One region of the Arthrobacter caoxuetaonis genome, then DNA from elsewhere that is predicted to be linked to it. Evidence: riboswitches for the same ligand, from Rfam matches in the RefSeq annotation. Region 1 holds a riboswitch; the other holds the start of a gene.
The links. A riboswitch is a leader RNA that binds a small molecule or an ion and turns the genes downstream of it on or off. The one in region 1 is predicted to bind cyclic di-AMP.
Positions count from the first base shown of each region.

Region 2: another riboswitch for cyclic di-AMP. It lies ahead of NF551_RS07910 (LysM peptidoglycan-binding domain-containing protein); the one in region 1 lies ahead of NF551_RS02875 (NlpC/P60 family protein).

Region 1 covers NZ_CP099466.1:612,825-621,963, forward strand. Annotated here, with positions in the region: gene NF551_RS02850 (DUF3027 domain-containing protein) at 1-306, shown strand, start outside; gene NF551_RS02855 (MFS transporter) at 361-1,635, shown strand; gene serC (phosphoserine transaminase) at 1,686-2,813, opposite strand; gene NF551_RS02865 (iron-dependent transcriptional repressor DtxR) at 3,045-3,758, shown strand; cyclic di-AMP (ydaO/yuaA leader) riboswitch at 3,827-4,030, shown strand; gene NF551_RS02870 (M23 family metallopeptidase) at 4,034-4,798, shown strand; cyclic di-AMP (ydaO/yuaA leader) riboswitch at 4,923-5,079, shown strand; gene NF551_RS02875 (NlpC/P60 family protein) at 5,084-5,878, shown strand; gene NF551_RS02880 (NlpC/P60 family protein) at 5,915-6,697, shown strand; gene NF551_RS02885 (HNH endonuclease) at 6,974-7,471, shown strand; gene mobA (molybdenum cofactor guanylyltransferase) at 7,471-8,121, shown strand; gene NF551_RS02895 (DUF6457 domain-containing protein) at 8,165-8,446, shown strand; gene NF551_RS02900 (molybdopterin molybdotransferase MoeA) at 8,443-9,139, shown strand, end outside.
Region 2 covers NZ_CP099466.1:1,726,342-1,735,480, reverse strand. Annotated here, with positions in the region: gene NF551_RS07950 (hypothetical protein) at 1-183, opposite strand, end outside; gene NF551_RS07945 (ABC transporter substrate-binding protein) at 542-1,696, shown strand; gene NF551_RS07940 (FecCD family ABC transporter permease) at 1,699-2,814, shown strand; gene NF551_RS07935 (ABC transporter ATP-binding protein) at 2,804-3,652, shown strand; gene NF551_RS07930 (hypothetical protein) at 3,649-4,335, shown strand; gene NF551_RS07925 (hypothetical protein) at 4,332-4,973, shown strand; gene NF551_RS07920 (hypothetical protein) at 5,092-5,571, shown strand; gene NF551_RS07915 (MBL fold metallo-hydrolase) at 5,568-6,239, opposite strand; cyclic di-AMP (ydaO/yuaA leader) riboswitch at 6,547-6,721, shown strand; gene NF551_RS07910 (LysM peptidoglycan-binding domain-containing protein) at 6,725-7,627, shown strand; gene NF551_RS07905 (CarD family transcriptional regulator) at 7,886-8,398, shown strand; gene hrpB (ATP-dependent helicase HrpB) at 8,414-9,139, opposite strand, start outside.

The sequences.
Region 1 (9,139 bases):
CGGGCCGGCTACCGCGGCTGGCAGTGGTACGCCACCGTTGCGCGGGTTCCCCGCGGAAAGGTCGCCACGGTCTGCGAAGTCGGACTGCTGCCCTCCGAGGACTCTGTCCTGGCTCCGGAATGGGTTCCGTGGTCCGAGCGGCTCCGTCCGGAGGATGTTGCTGCCCAGGCAGAAGTAAAGGCAGGGGAGCGCGCAGAGAACGCTGCCCCCGAAAATGAGGAACCCCGGACCGGGGCTGAAGAGCAGGAAAAGGCAGTCGAACCGGAAGAGGACGCAGCCGACGGCGCGGCCATGGAGGACGAATAACAGTTGAGCAGGCGGAACCAGGTTCTTGATCCCGGAAGGGAGAAGTGAATCCACATGTTCCGTTCGCTTCGCATCTTCAACTACCGCATCTGGTTCATTGGAGCCCTGGTCTCCAATATCGGCACCTGGATGCAGCGCACGGCCCAGGACTGGCTGGTCTATGACATCCTGACGAACCAGGATGCCGCGGCCATGGGCATTGTGATGGCGCTCCAGCTTGGACCCCAGCTGCTGCTCGCCCCCTGGGCCGGGCTCATCGCCGACAGTTACGACCGGCGAAAGGTCCTGCTCACCACCCAGGTATCCATGGCTGCCCTGGGCGCCGGGCTGGGATTGCTGGTGCTCTCGGGACATGCGCACCTGTGGCACGTCTACGCTTTCGCGCTGGCGCTGGGTGTCGTCTCGGCGATTGACGCCCCGGCCCGCCAGAGTTTTGTCTCCGAGGTGGTCTCCGAGGAGAACCTGCCCAACGCCGTCGCGCTGAACAGTGCGTCCTTCAACGGTGCCCGCATGGTCGGCCCCGCAGCAGCGGGCCTGCTGACCGTGGCGGTCGGGCCCGGCTGGGTGTTCCTCATCAATACCGTGACTTTTGCGGCGATGGTCCTGGCGCTGCTGAAAATGCGCAGCGCGGAGCTGCGGGTGCTGCCCAAGGCGCCTCCGGGCAAGGGGCGCATCCGGGCAGGGCTGAAGTACGTGAAGTACCGGCCGGACCTGGTCATGGTCTTGGTGGCGATCTTCATCGTGGGCACATTCGGCCTCAACTTCGCCGTATATATAGCAGCCATGGCCCGCACCGAGTTTGGCCAGGACGCGGGAATCTTCGGTCTGCTGAACTCGATCATGGCCATAGGTTCTGTCTGCGGGGCACTGCTCTCCGCCCGGCGGGAACGCCCGCGGCTGCGCTTCATCTTCGGGGCTGCGGGAGCATTCGGGGTTTCCTGCCTGCTTGCGGCGTTCTCCCCGAACCTGTGGATCTTTGCCCTGTCCCTGATTCCCACCGGGCTGTTTGCGCTGACCCTGATGACAAGCGCAAATGCCTATGTGCAGACGACGACGACCCCCGTCATGCGCGGGCGTGTCATGGCGCTGTACTTCGCCATTTTCATGGGCGGGACGCCGCTTGGTGCGCCGATCGTGGGTTGGGTGTCCAACGCTTTCGGACCGCGGTGGAGCCTTGGGGTCGCGGCGGCATCGGGCATCATCACCGCCGTGGTGGGACTGGTCTGGGCCTGGCGTTCCCACCATCTGCGCCTGCACTACGACCGCACCGTCCGGCGGCGCCTCTACCTGACGACCCGGGAAACGGAACAGGACCCCAAACCGCGGTAGCGGCGGGGCCCTGTTCGTGCGGCTGCCCGGCGGGTGCCGGATGCCTGCTGCTAGGAATGCTCGATAACGTAGTCGATGCACTGCAGCAGTGCGCTGACGTCCTCGGGTTCGATCGCCACGAACGTCGCGATGCGCAGCTGGTTGCGGCCGAGCTTGCGGTACGGCTCAACGTCCACCACGCCGTTCGCGCGCAGGGTCTTGGCGATCCCGGCAGCGTCGATCGAATCGTCGAAGTCGATGGTTGCGATCACGTTGGACCGGTCTTCGGCCCGGCCAACAAACGGCGTGGCGACGGAGGACGCTTCGGCCCAGGCATAAATACGGCCTGCTGAGTCTGCCGTGCGGTCCGTGGCGAACTTCAGCCCGCCGTTCGAGTTCAGCCACTCCAGCTGGGCGTTCAGTGTCACCAGGGTGGAGAGCGACGGCGTGTTGTAGGTCTGGTTCAGGCGTGAGTTGTCGATTGCCGTCTGCAGGTTCAGGAAATCGGGGATCCAGCGGTCCGATGCGTTGATCCGCGCTGCACGCTCAATGGCGGCCGGGGAGAACATGCCAAGCCAGAGCCCGCCGTCGGACGCGAAGTTCTTCTGCGGTGCGAAGTAATAGACATCCGCCTCCGAGAGGTCGACGTCGAGTCCGCCGGCAGCGGATGTCGCGTCGATCAGGACCAGGGAATCCTTGTCCGCACCTTCGACCCGGCGGACCGGAGCCGCAACGCCCGTGGACGTCTCATTCTGCGGCCAGGCGTACACGTCGACGCCCGCCTCGGCCTGCGCCTCGGGACGGGTTCCGGGCTCCGCCTTGATGATGCTGGATGCGGACAGGAAAGGCGCCTTGTTCGTAGCCGCAGCGAACTTGGATCCGAATTCACCGAATGAAAGATGCTGTGCCTTGTTCTCCACGAGGCCGAATGACGCAACATCCCAGAACGCCGTGGATCCGCCAACGCCGAGGACTACTTCGTATCCTTCGGGAGCGGAGAACAGCGAGGAAAGTCCCTCCCGGACGCTGCCGACCAGGTTCCGGACCGGAGCCTGGCGGTGGGAGGTGCCAAGGAGCTTTGCTCCGGCACGGGAGAGAGCCTCCATTTGTTCGGGGCGGACTTTGGAAGGACCGGCACCGAAACGTCCGTCCTTTGGAAGAAGATCTGCAGGGATGGTAAGTGCGGTGGTTTCGCCCATTGTTGTATTTGCTCCAAGCGGGTTGGCAGGGTACTTCACGTACCTTTCCATTCAACACCCGGCGGCCGTGACGTTCCTATTTGTGACCGGGTGCCCTAAGGTGGCCCGCGCCATGGTGTTTGGGCCCGTTTCGGTGCGATGGGCTAACGTGGAACCGAACCTGCGGCGCGGTCTGCGCCACGCCGGTTTTCCATCCCTTCTCTTCCGCACGAATGCTAGGAGCGGCTGGTCATGACGGACCTCATAGACACAACTGAGATGTATCTTCGAACCATTCTGGAACTCGAAGAGGAGAACATCGTGGCTCTCCGGGCGCGGATTGCCGAGCGTCTGCGCCATTCCGGTCCTACGGTCTCCCAGACCATCGGCCGGATGGAACGCGATGGCCTGGTTGTGGTTTCGGGAACCCGTCAGCTGGAGCTGACCGAATTCGGACGCCGGCGGGCAACGGAGGTCATGCGCAAGCACCGCCTGGCCGAGCGCCTGCTGGCCGACGTGATCGGACTGGACTGGGCCTACGTCCATGACGAGGCCTGCCGCTGGGAACACGTGATGAGCGAACGGGTGGAACGGCGGCTCTACGACTTGCTGGGACACCCCACAGAGTCGCCCTACGGGAACCCCATTCCAGGCCTGGAGGCGATTGGCGGGCTGCCCTCGGCGCAGACAACCAGCTGCCTGAATTTGGTCTCGGCGGTGGGTTCTGCCCAGCCGGGAGAAGAGATGCTGCTGGAACGGCTGGCCGAACCGATCCAGGTGGATCCCGAACTGCTGACCCAGCTCGATGAAGCCGGCCTGCGGCCCGGCGCCACCATTACGGCGGAGGTGGTAGGCGGCTATATCTCCGTGCGGGTTCCCGGGATTGAAGGCGCACTGGAACTGCCCGCGGAAGTGGCATCCCACGTCTTTGTCGCGCAGCCCGCCCGCGACATTCCGGTGTCCTGATAACGGAATGGTATCTTTTCGACTTTTTACCCTATAGTTGCATCTGACTACAGCAACCCCACCGCTTACCGGTCCGACAGCCGAACCCTGCCACTGGACCGCAGGTGCAACCGTTCGAAGGCAGGGGCGGAGGACCCAATCACCGGCAGCAGGGCTGCCTTGGGGTGAAGCCTCCGAGCAGCATGGAATCCTTGCGGATCCCGTGCGTCAGAGGCCGAGTTTTCTCTACTCGAATCCGACAGCTAACTTCGCAGGCTTTGCAGAGAGGGAAAAACTTGTCGAAGCATGCAGCTTCGGGCAGGCGCAGAGCCGAAACACCGGCTGCACCGCTGCGCCCACGCTCCACCGACCGGTCAACAGGCCGGCGCCGCGCAGAAACAGTCCAGCGCCCCCTTGGGGCGTCGGCACAGAAGCTGGCCATTGGTGCTGCGGCATCGGGCCTGGTCCTGACGGTCGCCCTGCCTACGACCGCTGCTGCCGATATTCCGATGGAGCAGCCCACGCCGTCAGCGGCACCTGCCGTGTCGGCGGATCCGAACGTCACACTGAGCTTCGACCGGGCGGCGCTTACCAGCAAGTTTGATCCGGACGCCAAGCTCCAGGGGCTCACCGTGGCCGGAATGGACGTCACGCCGGCCGCGGCCAAGGGCACACTGGCCACGCCGCTGGAATCCGAACTGGTGCAGGCCTCGTCCTTCGGTTACCGGGTCAGTCCGATCACGGGAGCAGCGGGAGAGCTGCACACCGGCCAGGACTTTGCTGCTGCCTGCGGGACCGAGGTCACGGCAGCAGCCAGCGGCACCGTTACCTTTGCCGGGTGGCATGCCCTCGGCGGCGGGAACCGCGTGGTCCTCGATCACGGCAATGGCGTGGAGACGACGTATAACCACCTTTCCGCCATCAGCGTGTCTGTGGGGGATAAGGTCCAGCGCGGCCACTTGGTGGGCGCCAGCGGCAGCACCGGCGCATCAACCGGCTGCCATCTGCATTTCGAAGTAATGGTAAACGGCACTGCTGTCGACCCTCTTGGGTGGTTGTGATCCGCTCAACACGCTTTCGTGACCTGAGCGTGACATTTCCCTGATGTTGTTATATTCTCGTCACCGTGCCTGGTTCGCAAAGACCGGGCACTCTCGAACAGTTCGCCGAGCTCTGCCACTGTCTGAGATCCGTTCGCAAAAATCGCATGGCAGAGGCGGGGGAACCAATTTTGGGTTTCGTAAGAAGCCCTAGGGGTTAAGTTGCTGGACCTAGCCGTCCGCAGCCGGGTGACTCCCATCCGAATCCGACAGCTCACCTCGCAGGCGTTGGGAGAGGCAAACACTGTGTCATCAAACACGTCCGGACGCCACCGTGCGCCCGCAGTCCAAACCAGCCCGCTTACGGCGCTTTCCAAAGCCGTAACCGCCAACGCAGGATCTGTCGGCCGTCAGGCCGCCGTCGTCGTCGCAGCTTCCGGCCTCGTCCTGGCCGCAGGTATGCCGGCGCAGGCCGCACCGGTCTCCACTGACCGCCAGGCACTGGAATCCACCCCCCTCAACGTTGTGACCTCCAACGGGACCGTCACGGTCTCCGAGCAGGCACCTTTCGAACTTCCGGTTGAGCCCCTTGCCGGCTCGCTTTCCGGTGCCGAGATCCGCGCCGAAATTGCGGCAGCCGAGCTCGCGGCAGCCGAAGAAGCCGCAGCGGCACTCGCCGCCCAGCAGGAAGCCTATGCAGCCCAGCAGGCCGCAGCCGCTCCCGCAGCCGCAGCACAGGCCTCCACCGGCCTCACCACGGCGTCTTCCGCTCCGGTGGCCGAGGTTAGCGCCAGCGGCGTTGCAGCCGGACTGGTAGCTTCTGCCTACTCGCAGATCGGCGTGGCGCAGGACTGCACCGCCATGGTCGAGAAGGCACTGCGCTCGGTCGGCAAGTCCGTCGGCGACCTCGGTCCCTCACAGTTCTTCGCTTTCGGTGCCGTGGTTGGCACTCCGCAGGCAGGCGACCTGGTAATCACCGGCGGCCACGTAGCCATCTACGTCGGCAACGGCCAAGTCATCTCCGGTGGCCTGAACGGCATGAACACCGGCCTGCACTCCCTGTCCGACCTTCCCGGCGCAAGCTTCGTCCGCGTCAGCTGACGCGCGGTTGCCTGAAACTACGGAGAAACACCTTCCATGACCTCGACAACTGAGCGCGCGCGCCACCGGGCTCCTGTCCAGCGCACCAGCACCCTCACCGCCCTGGCCGGCGCAGTCAGCACCAACGCCGGCACGATGGGCCGCCAGGCCGCTGTCATCGCAGCAGCCTCGGGCCTGGTACTGACCACCGGCGTCGCAGCAAACGCTGCCGGCGCGGAGACCTCCCGTGACGTGCAGACCAGCAAGCTGGATCTCTCCTCCATCCCTCTTCAGGTCCCTGCTGATGCAGCAGGCCTGGAGCTGAAGCTCGCACAGGTACCCGGCGTTATTGCTGCCGAGCAGTCTGTTGTGGAAGCAGAAACCGCCGAAACCGCCGAAACCGCCGACATCTCGGTGCAGTCGCAGGAGGTCATCGCTCCCGCAGCGCAGGCCCAGGGCACCGGTACAGCTGCTGCTGCACCCGCCCAGGCGGCTCCCGCAGTTGCCTCCGGTGTCGGCGCGACCATCGCGGCCGCTGCCTACGCACAGCTGGGCGTGATGCAGGACTGCACCATGCTGGCAACGAACGCCCTGGCAGCTGCAGGCATCAACTACCACGGGTGGCCGGCCGGTTACCTTTCCCTCGGCCGCACGGTGGGTGCAGCTGAGGCGCTTCCGGGCGACCTGATCTACTACGCCGACGGCGGCATGGGCCTGGCCCACATTGCTGTTTACGTCGGCAACGGCCAGGCCATCCACGGCGGCTTCTTCGGAAACCAGACAGTGGTTGCCCCGGCAGAGCTCGGCTCGGGCGGCGTCTACATCCGCGTTGGCGGCTAGCAGTACCTCTTCTTGACCTAGCAGTACCTTTTGACACAGCAGTACCTTTTGACACAGTCCGGCGAAGGACCTTCCCCCTCGGGAAGGTCCTTTGCTGGTTCTGCCCGGCTATAGGCGCGGCCGCTCGGCACTCCGCCGATTCCTTGCCTTTCCTTCCCCTTAAATGGCGCGATTGCCTCCCGCGGCTTACTCTTGCAATCAAGATTCGAAGTACCGCGGTGTAAAGGTGGGGCTGCTTCTCCGCCTGCACCGGCGGGCAGGCGAAGAGGAACGTGCATGCGAACCTTGGTTCTGAATGCCGGCTACGAACCGCTGGCTGTCGTAACTTTCAAGCGCGCGCTGGTGCTGGTGCTCACCGGCAAAGCGAGCGTGCTTGCAGAAAGCGGCGATCCGGTGGTCGGCCCCACGGACGTCTTCGGACGCCCCTCAGTGATTCTCCTCAACCGCTACGTGAACATTCCCTACCGCGAGGGAACGGTCGCCACGCGGCGGGGTGTCCTGAGAAGGGACGGGCACTCCTGCGCGTATTGCGGTAAGCAGGCCTCAACCGTTGATCACGTGGTGCCGAAGTCCCGCGGGGGAGAAGACAGCTGGGAGAATCTTGTGGCCTGCTGCCTGAGATGCAACAACCACAAAGGGGACAAGACGTTGAACCAGCTCGGATGGAAACTGCGCTTTACTCCCCGGCCACCCAGGGGTGCCCGGTGGCAGATCCGTGAGCTGGAGCAGCCCGCAGCCCAGTGGAATCCCTTCCTCGGCGATACGGCAGCCTAGTGGCACTGCCGGAACCGCCCCCGCCTGCCTATGACGCCGTCGTCCTGGCCGGCGGACGCTCCTCCCGGTTGGGGGGTGTGCCCAAGGCGGAGCTGGTCCTCGGGGAAAACAGCCTGCTTGAAATCACCCTCGACGCCGCTGCCGGAGCCCGCGAAATAGCCGTCGCCGGACCTGACCGGCTGGAATCAATGCTGCTTAGGCACGGGGATAACTGCGTTCGCGTCCGTGAGGATCCTCCGTTCGCAGGCCCGGCCGCGGCAGTCGGCGCCGCCCTCACGGTGCTTGACCAGCGGTCCGCTGCCCGCGGCCGCCCTGCGCCGGAATGGATACTGGTGCTGGCCTGCGACATGCCCGGCGTGGCCCGTGCAGTTCCCGCCCTGGTCGCTGAAGCCGCCCGGGATCCCCGAGACTCCCTCATGGCAGTCGATGCAAGGGGCAAGGCGCAACCGCTGGCGGCACTGTACCGGAGCGCCGAGCTGCGGCGCTGCGTGGCAGCGCGTCCGGAGGGACTGGAGAATCTGTCAATGTTCAGCCTGCTTGCTAGGGTGCAGTGGAGAGAGGTCGCCGTTCCAGCGGGAAGTACCGCGGACGTGGACACCTGGGAGGATGCCGGAAGATGGGGCATCAGCCCGGGTAACCGCACCGCCTGAAACCTGCTGCTTCCGGTGCTACGCGACGGACAAAGGAGCCACTATGGGAACCCAGCAGCAGCAACTTGAAGCTTGGACGCAGCGCCTGCTGCAGTCCTTGGAGCTCGAAGGCACAGAGGTGGACATCGACGCGGTCCTCGACTTGGCCGCAGCAGCAGCACACAACGTCGTGCGGCCTGCTGCACCGCTCACCACCTTCGTCGCCGGGCTGGCCGCCGGCCTGGCTGCGGGAAGCGGGCAGGCTGATGAGGCACTCGCCATGCGGGCAGCTATCCGGGCAGCCCAGCGTGAATGCGACGCCGCCGGGACGCAGGAGCAGAAGTGAACGGCGCCGCACCCCTCATTCTGCCGCTGCAGCCGAACACTTCCTGGGAACAGGCACGGCGGGCTTCCCACGCCGCGGCCCGGCCGCTGCCGTTTGAGACGGTCCCGCTGGCTGAAGCACTTGGCCAGACACTTGCCTCCGACGCCGTTGCCCTCCAGCCCGTGCCGCACTACCCGTCGTCCGCCATGGATGGCTGGGCCGTGGCCGGAGCACCGCCGTGGACGCTTGTGACGGCCGAAGAGCCCGAACATGAGCGCTGGCAGATCCACCGCGAATCGGGCCGCCGTCCGCTGCAGCGGGGACAGGCCGTGCCGATCCTGACAGGTGGACTGATTCCGGCCGGAGGAGAAGCGGTGCTGCGTTCCGAAAACGGGGTGCTGCGTCCCGGGGATCCCCAGACCATCGTTCCGGGGCCTTCTGCCCGGGCTGACGAACCGCGGCCCGGTGAACACATCCGCCCGGCGGGGGAGGAAGCAGCAGCAGAAGAAACCACGATCCCCGCGGGGACGGTGCTGAACCCGGCCCACATCGCGCTGGCTGCGGTCTGCGGCCATGACACGCTGCCAGTGCTGCGGGCCCCACGGGTTTCGCTGCTGTTCACCGGGGACGAAGTCATCGAGTTCGGCCTGCCGGACTCCGGTCAGGTGCGGGACACCTTCGGCCCCCAGCTTCCGCAGCTGGTGGAAATGCTCG
Region 2 (9,139 bases), 1.1 Mb from region 1:
CGCTACATAGTTGTCGACGCCGTACCCCTGGGCCTCCCGGGAGAGGGCGCCCGTGTAGCTGCCTCCGCTGGTCCCCGGTACCGCCTGCGGCCGGTCGAAGGCAGCCACGTAGCTGCCGCCGAAGGGGCTGGTGAACCCTGCGCAGCGGGCGGAATCCGGGGCCTGGTTTTTGGTTTTGAACATGGGGTATCTCCTTGGGGCGTGGCGTTGGCAACGCTGCCCGGTGTGTGGGAATTGGGGGCGGACAGCCGTCCCGGCAAAGCGGGGGTGGTCCGGCGAAAAGTACGGCGCGAAGATCCCGCTGCGGCATAGGCCATCGGGAAAGCGCCTGGGAGTGTTGCTGGTCTTGGAGGACCGCACCAGGTGCTGCAACGTTGATACGACCGTACCAGTTATTCTGAGTAATTCATAAAAAGCGAGCCTGTTAGCTCCCTCTCACTTCCTGGGCGCAGGCATCACATTGGATAACGTCACACTTTTGTTGGCTAATATGGATTTCTGTCTTTCCGTTAGGTAAGCCTCACCAACGTATGTTGTCCGAATGGAGTCCAAGTTGTCTCGCCCTACCCCCACGCAGTCCCTCACGTCCCGCCGAACCCTGCTGGGCGGGGCGGGCCTGGGACTGCTCACCCTCGCCCTCGGCGCCTGCTCCACCCGGGAAACCGTTGCATCCGGCACAGGTTCCCCAGCGGCGTCGGGCACGGGGTTCTCGGTCACCGACATGCGGGGGAAGACGATCACGTTCGATGCACCCGTTCAGCGGATCGCCACCACGGTCATTCCGTCACCGTCCATGATCGCGGCCGTTGACGGCGGGTACGGCAGGATCGTGGGCATCAACGAGTCCACCCTGCAGGCCAACCAGCAGGGGCTGTTCGGTGAGATCTTCCCTGAAGCCAAGGCGACCACCACCATCTCCCCCTCCAGCTTCACACCCAACATTGAGACCATCACCGAACTGGCCCCCGACGTCGTCTTCCAGTGGGCGGACCAGGGCGACGGACTCGTGGAGCCGCTCGAGAACGCCGGCTTCAAGACCGTCTGCCTGCTCTATGGAACTCAGGAGTACCTCGAGACCTGGGTTCACCTCTTCGCAGACATCCTCGGCAAGCCCGGGCGCGGAACGGAAATCACCGACTGGATGCACGCGGAAATCGAGCGGCTGGAGACCGAACTGGCCTCCGTCTCCGCGCCGGTACGGGTTGTCCATCTGGGACAGTCCGGTGAGGGTTACTCCGCTTCGAACAAGGCCTCCTACATGCACTACTGGATGGAACTGGCCGGCGGGCAGAACATGGCGGCGGACAATGTGTCCACGGACAACACCGTGAGCGCCGAACAGCTGATCGAGTGGGATCCGGAGGTCATCACGCTGGGCGGCTTCGACGCCCGTACCCCGGCCGACGTCTACACGGATTCTTCCCTGGCTTCCGTCTCCGCTGTCCGCAACAAGCGCGTCTACAAGGCACCGCTGGGCGGATACCGCTGGGAGGTGCCCTGTGCCGAGTCGCCGCTGATGTGGCAGTGGGCCGCCGAGCTGTACCACCCCGAACTCACGGACCACAACCTGCGCGCAACGATGCGGGAGAAAATCAGCTACCTCTACAACTACGACGTTTCCGAGAAGCAGATCGACGCCGCCCTGCGGCTGGACATGAACCGCGCCAGCGCCGGCTACAGCGTTTTCGAAGCGTAGCCGTGCGCCTCAAGGAAAACGCTCCGGCGTCAACGTCCGGGACCCCCGGGTCCGCCGGGTCTGCGCGGCCGAGCGGCCTGCTGCGCCGCCATCCGGTTCTCATCAGCGCCGTACTTCTGGTGGTGGTTGGCGTCGTTTCCATGGCCGTGGGCCGGTACTGGGTTCCGCCGAACGAGATCCTGCGGATCCTTGCCGGTGAAGCCACTGGGCTGTTCCCCGGCGGCGAAGGCCTGCTCCGGCGGACGTGGACCGACCAGGAGGCCACCGTCATCATGGATGTGCGCCTCCCCCGGGTGCTGCTGGCCTTCCTGGTCGGCGGGGCGCTGGCCCTGGGCGGAGCCTGCCTCCAAGCCCTGTTCCGCAACCCGCTGGTGAGTCCAGACATTATCGGAGTCACGTCCGGCGCCTCGTTCGGCGGCGTGCTTGTCCTGACGCTGGGCCTGTCGGGCGGCTGGATGGTGGGGGGTGCGTTTGGCTTCGGCCTCGCGGCCCTGGCATTCGTGCTCTTCCTCGCCCGGCTCGGGCAGGGCGGGCGCATGCTCATGATCGTCCTTGGCGGGATCGTCGTCGCCGCCTTCTTTAATGCCCTCGTCTCCTTCATGACGTACATCGCCGACCCCTATTCGGAGCTCCCCTCGATCGTCCACTGGCTGCTGGGCTCGATTGCCGCGGCCAGCTACGAGAAGGTACTGATCGCACTGGTTCCGATCGGAGTCGGTGCCATTGTGGTCCTGGCACTGCGCTGGCGCCTCAACGTCCTCTCCCTGGGGGACGACGACGCCGCGGCCCTGGGCGTCAATCCGCACCGCTCGCGGCTTCTCCTGCTCTGTGCGGTGGCACTCATGACCGCCGGAACAGTCGCCGTCGCCGGTGCCGTGGGCTGGGTTGGGCTGGTGGTTCCGCACCTGGCCAGGCTCTGGGTGGGTTCGGACCACCGCGTGCTGCTCCCTGTGTCGCTGCTGCTCGGCGGAACCTACCTGATCCTGATCGACACGTTGAGCCGGTCGATCACCAGCAGCGAAATTCCACTGGGCATCCTGACGGCCATCATCGGTGCACCCGTTTTTGTGGCCCTGCTCGCCCGCTCCCAGAAGAAGGCAATGTTCGATGGAAACTAAGTCACTGCTCCCGAAGGCGGTATCCGCTGCCGGCGCCGGATCTGCACTGCTGCAGGTCCACGACCTGGGGTTCCGTTACTCCAAACTGCGCCCCTGGCTCTTCCGCGGGTTGGGCTTCAGCATGGAACGCGGAGAAATCCTCTCCATCCTGGGACCGAATGCCCGCGGCAAGACCACCCTGCTCAAATGCCTTTCCGGGCTGCTCAAACCGGTGGAGGGGACCCTCTCAGCCGGACCTGCGATCGGCTACGTACCGCAGGACCACGGCTCCGGCGTCGACTTTACCGTCGAGGACATGGTGCTAATGGGCCGCACCCGCCACCTCCGCGCTTATCAGGTGCCGCGCAGCGAGGACCGGGAAGCGGCCGGCGCCGCCATGGAACGCGTGGGCGCAGCTGACTGGGCGCACCGGCACTACTCTGAACTCTCCGGCGGACAGCGCCAGCTGGTCCTGATCGCACGCGCACTGGCGTCCGGGTCGGAGCTGCTGGTGCTCGACGAGCCGGCCTCGGCGCTGGACCTGCGCAACCAGTCCAGGGTGCTCACCGTGCTGGATTCACTGGCAGCTGAGGGCATGGGTGTCATCATGACCACGCACCACCCGGACCACGCCCTGCATGTTTCCCGCAATGCCCTGCTCTTCGTCGGTGCACACGACACCCGCTGGGGACCGGTGGAGGACCTCCTGACCGGGCCGGCGCTGTCCGATGTTTACGGGCTGCCCATCTGCACTCCGACCGTTGACACTGTCTCGGGGAACCGCACCATTGCGGTTCCCGACTTCGGTCCCTCCTGCCGGCGCACCTGCGCCGTCGACCTCCGAAAGGACCTCCCATGACCATCATCCGGCTGACCGGATCAACCCCCATGCGCGGGCTCGCTGAACCCGGATGGCGCGGCGCCATTGAGGACACCGACGCCTACGACCTCGCCGATCCGGCCAGGCGCATCAAAATCCTCTCCGCCGGCGCACTGATCATCAGCGGCGCTGCCGACCACGTCATGCTGCACCGGCACCGCGAACACCTGACCGGGTTTGTCCGTGACGGCGGACGCGTGCTGGTCAACGGCCAAGTGGTCCTGCCTTTCATCGACGGCCTGTGCCGGTGGCTGAAGCTGGACTACCGCAGCCCCTGGGACCTGCGCCCGCATGCCCTTTCCGATCACCCCGTCTGGAACGGCGTGGACTACCGGGACCTGCATTTCCGCACGGGTGTCCCCGGGGTCCACACGTATGAACAGCTCCAGGAAATCGGGGTGGCCGGCTTTTACGGCCGCGGCTACCATTCCCCGCTGCCCGAAGGCGCAGCCGCCGTCACGGGCATCGGCCCGAACTCCCTTCCCCTGGATTACACCTATCCGCTGGCCAAGGGCGAGGTGCTGGTCCATGGCGGCCTTGATCTCGAGGGCTTTGCGGACGAGCGCTACAGCTCCAGCAGGCTCGGCCCGAACCTGGTCACATGGCTGAGTGCCGGGACCGGCACCATCGGCTCCCGCACTCCCGAGGAAGTATCAGCATGAACACTCCACGCATCGGCCTGCTGCACTGCGGAACCTTCCCGGCGCTGCGCACGCTTGAAGACCCGGCGCTGCAGCCGTACCGGATCGAATCGGTCTATCTGCCCGGTTCCGCCCCCGAGGATCTGGCGGAACTGGACGTTGTACTGGTTGCCGACCGGCTGCACCCCGGGCAGCGGGCACGCTTTGAACCCGCTGTCCGCGCAGCGCTCCAGGACGCGGGCAAAACCGTGATCATACTTGGCGAAAACAACGTCGAGGACTGGCTTCCCGGCGTCGGTTATACCTTCCGCCCCACCGTCTTCTGGGCCTGGCGGACCGGTACGGATACCGGCACCAGGATGCGCCTGCCCGAGGACCCCCTATGGGAGTTCTTCACCCGGCGCGCAGTGGACTGGCACCACCACGGGCTGCTGCACCCCCCGGAGGGTGCCCGCTCGCTGGTCACCATGGAAGAGGACGGCACGGATAGCGGAGCCCTCCTGTACCTGGATGAGGTGAACCAGCCCGCCCGCCTGCTGGTTACCACCATGGACCCGGTTTACCACCACGGTTCGGGCTTTATGCCCGGTGCCACCCAGCTGCTTTACTCGCTGCTGCGCTGGGTTTCCGCCACCCACCGGCCGTCTGCCGCTGCCTAGGTCCGCTGTCTGGATCCGCTTCCGGTGCCGGGAGCTTTGGACGCCCCGGCACCGGAAGGGAAACCTTGGGAAGCGTTGCTGCCCGGGCGGGAGTGGTTGACCCGGCTAGAGTTGACACATGAGCAACACGCCCGCCCGGGCCCGCAAGTCTGTCTTTTTCCTGATCCCGCTTGGCGCCCTCGCAGGCATGGCATTGGCCCTGCTGAACTACCAGCAGCGCTTCGCCTCCGCGGTTGAGCCGGGCGAGGAGGCCCGCTTTATCCTCTGGACCCTGATTGGCGGTGCAGTGCTGGGCGGTTCTTTCGCATGCCCGGCCAGTGTGGCCGCCTTCCTCAGCGCGGGCGCGGGAAAATCCGCACGATTCTGCGCAATCGCTGCCGGTCTCGCACTGGCCGTGTGCTGGTTGCTGTATGCCGGAGTATCGTCCGGCACTGCACCCACGGCCCTGCTGTTGGCTGCAGCTGTGCTAACCACCGCCGCCGGCGCAGTCTTCGTCTGGCTCACTGCGCGGTCTGGCTCACTGCACGCCGAAACCGGGCCTGAACCCGGGGGTCTTTCCGCTCAGGTGAGTCTCGCCAGGCAGTTCCCGGAAGTCTAGCCCTGGCGGTACGGTCCGCCGACCATCCGGGCCAGGGCATCAGCCGGGGAAGCCACCTCGGCGCCGTGCGCGAAGAGAATCCGATCCGGCCCCAGGTCCGCAATCCGCTCCAGCGACTCTTCAGCCAGTGCGGCATCCGCCGTAAAGGCCTCCGGCCCCCGGATCACTTCGCCACTCTCCGTACCCGCGGCATCACCCATGAACAGGGTTCCGGTTGGCTCGTGGAAGAGACTCACGTGGCCCTTCGTGTGGCCCGGAGTGGCGAGCACCCCAAAGTCCTGGATGACAGCCCCCTCGCTTATCGGCGTCACCCGTCTCGGGGCACGTATATCCATGGAGTCCGGACCGCCGGCGTAGATCGCAGCGTGCGGCGCCCGCTCAGCAACCGCAAAGAGTGATCCCACGTGATCCATATGGAGGTGGGTCAGCACGATATCCCTTACGTCCGCGAACGTTCCCCCCAACGCCTCGACGGCAGCCGCGATGCCGTCCTCCGTTCCGGGCAATCCTGTGTCAATGATCACGATGCCGGCTGGTTGTGCCACGGCATAGCACCGCACGTCCATAACCAGTTCGGCAGCACCGGCAACCCCGGCGGGGATGACCACTTCCCGCACCACCTCTTCAACGGGCAGGTGCGTCCCGCCCTCACCGGATTGTTCGCTCATCGCGCGCCTCCTTCGTTGCAGTTCCGGGCCTTCAAGCGTATTCCCGCCAGCCCGGCGCGGACCCCCTAAACCCAAAATGACCCATGGAAAGCGCACATTCTCCGGGGCTGTTTGGAGTTCGCACCTGGGTTGGGAGCCCAGTGCCCAAGTGGCTGCAGTGACAGGAAAGATAAGCTCGCTGCTCTAATACCTGCGTGACCTACAGAACACAATGGCAACACGCCGTCGTTACCGAATTGCAATACAAATGGAATGCCTGTTAGTGTCCTTGGCATGCCGCAGAACCTGATGCGGCGCCTTGGCTTGTTACCTAACTCTGCCGCTAGCCAAGGACCCTTTTGCACCACGACGGCAGGGGCGGGGGAACCAATTTTTTGGGTCCTTTCGAATCCTTGGGGTTAAGCCGGACGGTTGAGAACCGTTCGCCGGGTGACTCCCATCCGAACCCGACAGCTCACCTCGCAGGTATAGGGAGAGGTAATTCCTTGTTCATCAAAACCAATCGCGGACGCCACTGTGCCCAGACCAGCGTCTGGACCACCATCGCAAAGGTCGCTCCGGGCAAAGCCCGGACTATCGGCGGAACCGCCGCAGCCGTCGTAGCAGGCTCCGGCCTCATGTTCGGCATGGCAGCCCCTGCCCAGGCCGGCGTCGTCGTGAACGACTCCGCCCCTGCAGCACCCGTAGCCGCACCGGTCCAGGCCGCACCCGTGGCAGAGCCCGTTGCAGCGCCGGTAACCGAAGCTCCCGCAGCTGTGGCAGCCACCACGCACACCGTTGTCGCCGGGGACACACTGAGCCAGATCGCCGCCAACTACGGCGTTTCCCTCGACAGCGTGTTCGCCCTGAACGGCCTGTCCATGGCGTCCATCATCTACCCGGGCGACGTCATCACCGTCGCCGGTGAAGCCGCAGCCCCTGCTGTTGCTGTTGAACCAGCCGCGGCCTACGCTCCGATCCAGACTTACACCGCACCGGTGGAAACCTTCGCTGCACCGGCGCCGGCAACCTACACGGACTACGCGGTCAGCACGCAGGCCACCTCCGTAGCGCCCGCTGCATCCATCGGCGGCAACGCCAGCATGCTGAGCTCCGCCTACGCCCAGCTCGGCGCCGCACAGGACTGCACCGTCCTGGTGGAGCAGGCACTCCGCTCCATTGGCCACACTGTCGGCGATCTGGCACCCGCCCAGCTGGCTGCCTACGGCACCCCGGTTTCGACCCCCGAGCCCGGTGACATGATCTACTACGCCGACGGCGGCATGGGCCTGGCCCACATCGCCATCTACATCGGCAACGGCCAGGCCATCCACAGCGGCTGGAACGGCAGCCAGACGGTTGTCCAGTCCGCCAACGTTGGCTCCGGCCCGGTGTACTACCGCGCCTAAGGAGGCGTGCAGCGCCTTCGCTGCCGCCCCGCGGAACGCCCCGACCCTGCCAAGGGAAGGGGCGTTCCGCGTTTGCTGAGCAGCCCGCGGCGAAAAGCCGGAAAGCGCACCCCGCCTCCCGTCCTACCCGCGACCACTCGGCCGAAGCATGAAATAATAAAGCGGTGAGACTCGCGTTGCAGGCGTCCCCTGAACGCTCCTGCCTGACAGGCAGCCGCCCCCACAAGACCGGCTTCGATGCAGCCAAAGGGAAACACATTGACGTTTAACGAAGGACAGACAGTAGTCCATCCCCATCACGGCCCCGCAACGATCCTCAGGGTCGCCACGCGCAAGGTGCGCGGAGTCGAGACTGAGTACCTTGTCCTGGAAATCCACGCCAACAAGCTTCAGGTATGGGTGCCCAAGGACAAGGCGGGCGACGTCGGCCTGCGCCGTGTCCTGAACGGAACCCAACTGCAGCAGTTGATGGAAATCCTCAAAGGTGCAGCCGATGCAGAAGAAGCACAGTGGTCCCGGCGGTTCAAGGAAAACACTGAACTGCTGGCCAGCGGCAGCATCAATGACGTGGCGCGGGTGGTCCGCAACCTCACGCTCCGGTCGCTCGACAAAGGGCTTTCCCACGCAGAGCGGGACATGCTCCGCCATGCCCGGCGGCCGCTGCTGACCGAGATTTCGCTCTCCCTGGCCGTATCCGAAGAGGAAGCCTCCGCGGTGCTTGACGGCGTATGGGCCCCGGCCGGCAGCTCCCTGGCGGAGCCTGTCACGTAGGCCGTCCGTCCTTTTCTACATCCGGGCCTTCGTCCGGGCCGTCGCCACGGCGGACCAGGGGTCCTCAGGCCACGGATGCCGGGGGTAGCGTCCGCGCATTTCGGCACGCACCTGGCTGTACGGCCCGGCCCAGAAGGACGCCAGGTCATCGGTGACGGCCAGCGGCCGGCCTGCCGGGGACAGCAGGTGAAAGAGGATCCTCGCCCTGCCGCCGGCCAAGCGCGGAGACTCTGCCCAGCCGAAGCATTCCTGAAGCTTCACCGCCACCACCGGCCTGCCGCCGTCGTCGTCCACTTCCGGATAGGTGATCTGCACTTTGGAGCCGCTGGGAACCAGGAGGCGCTCCGGGGCGAGTTCCTCCAGCCGTGCGGCCTCGGGCCACGGCAGCAGGCGCCGGAGCGGATCCAGCAGGTCCACCCCGGAGGCGCGTGCCCCCTGGGACAGATCCTCCAGTTCCGGGCCCAGCCATTCCTGGACGCGCTCGAGCAGGGCAGGTTCGGAAACATCGGGCCAGGGCGCACCCACCAGCCGGTGCAGCAGCCCCAGCCGGCGCCGCAGGGCATCAGCTGAAGGCGAGAATCCCAGGATCCCCAGCCCTTCGCGCTGCAGTGCCTGGGCGACGGCGGTGCGGCCCTCCGCGGGTGTCGGCCGGACCGGCGTGGACTCCAGCTCGATGCTGCCCAGCCGCCGCTGCCGTCGTGCGGCAACCTTCCCGTTCGTAAAGACAGCGGTCACGGATTC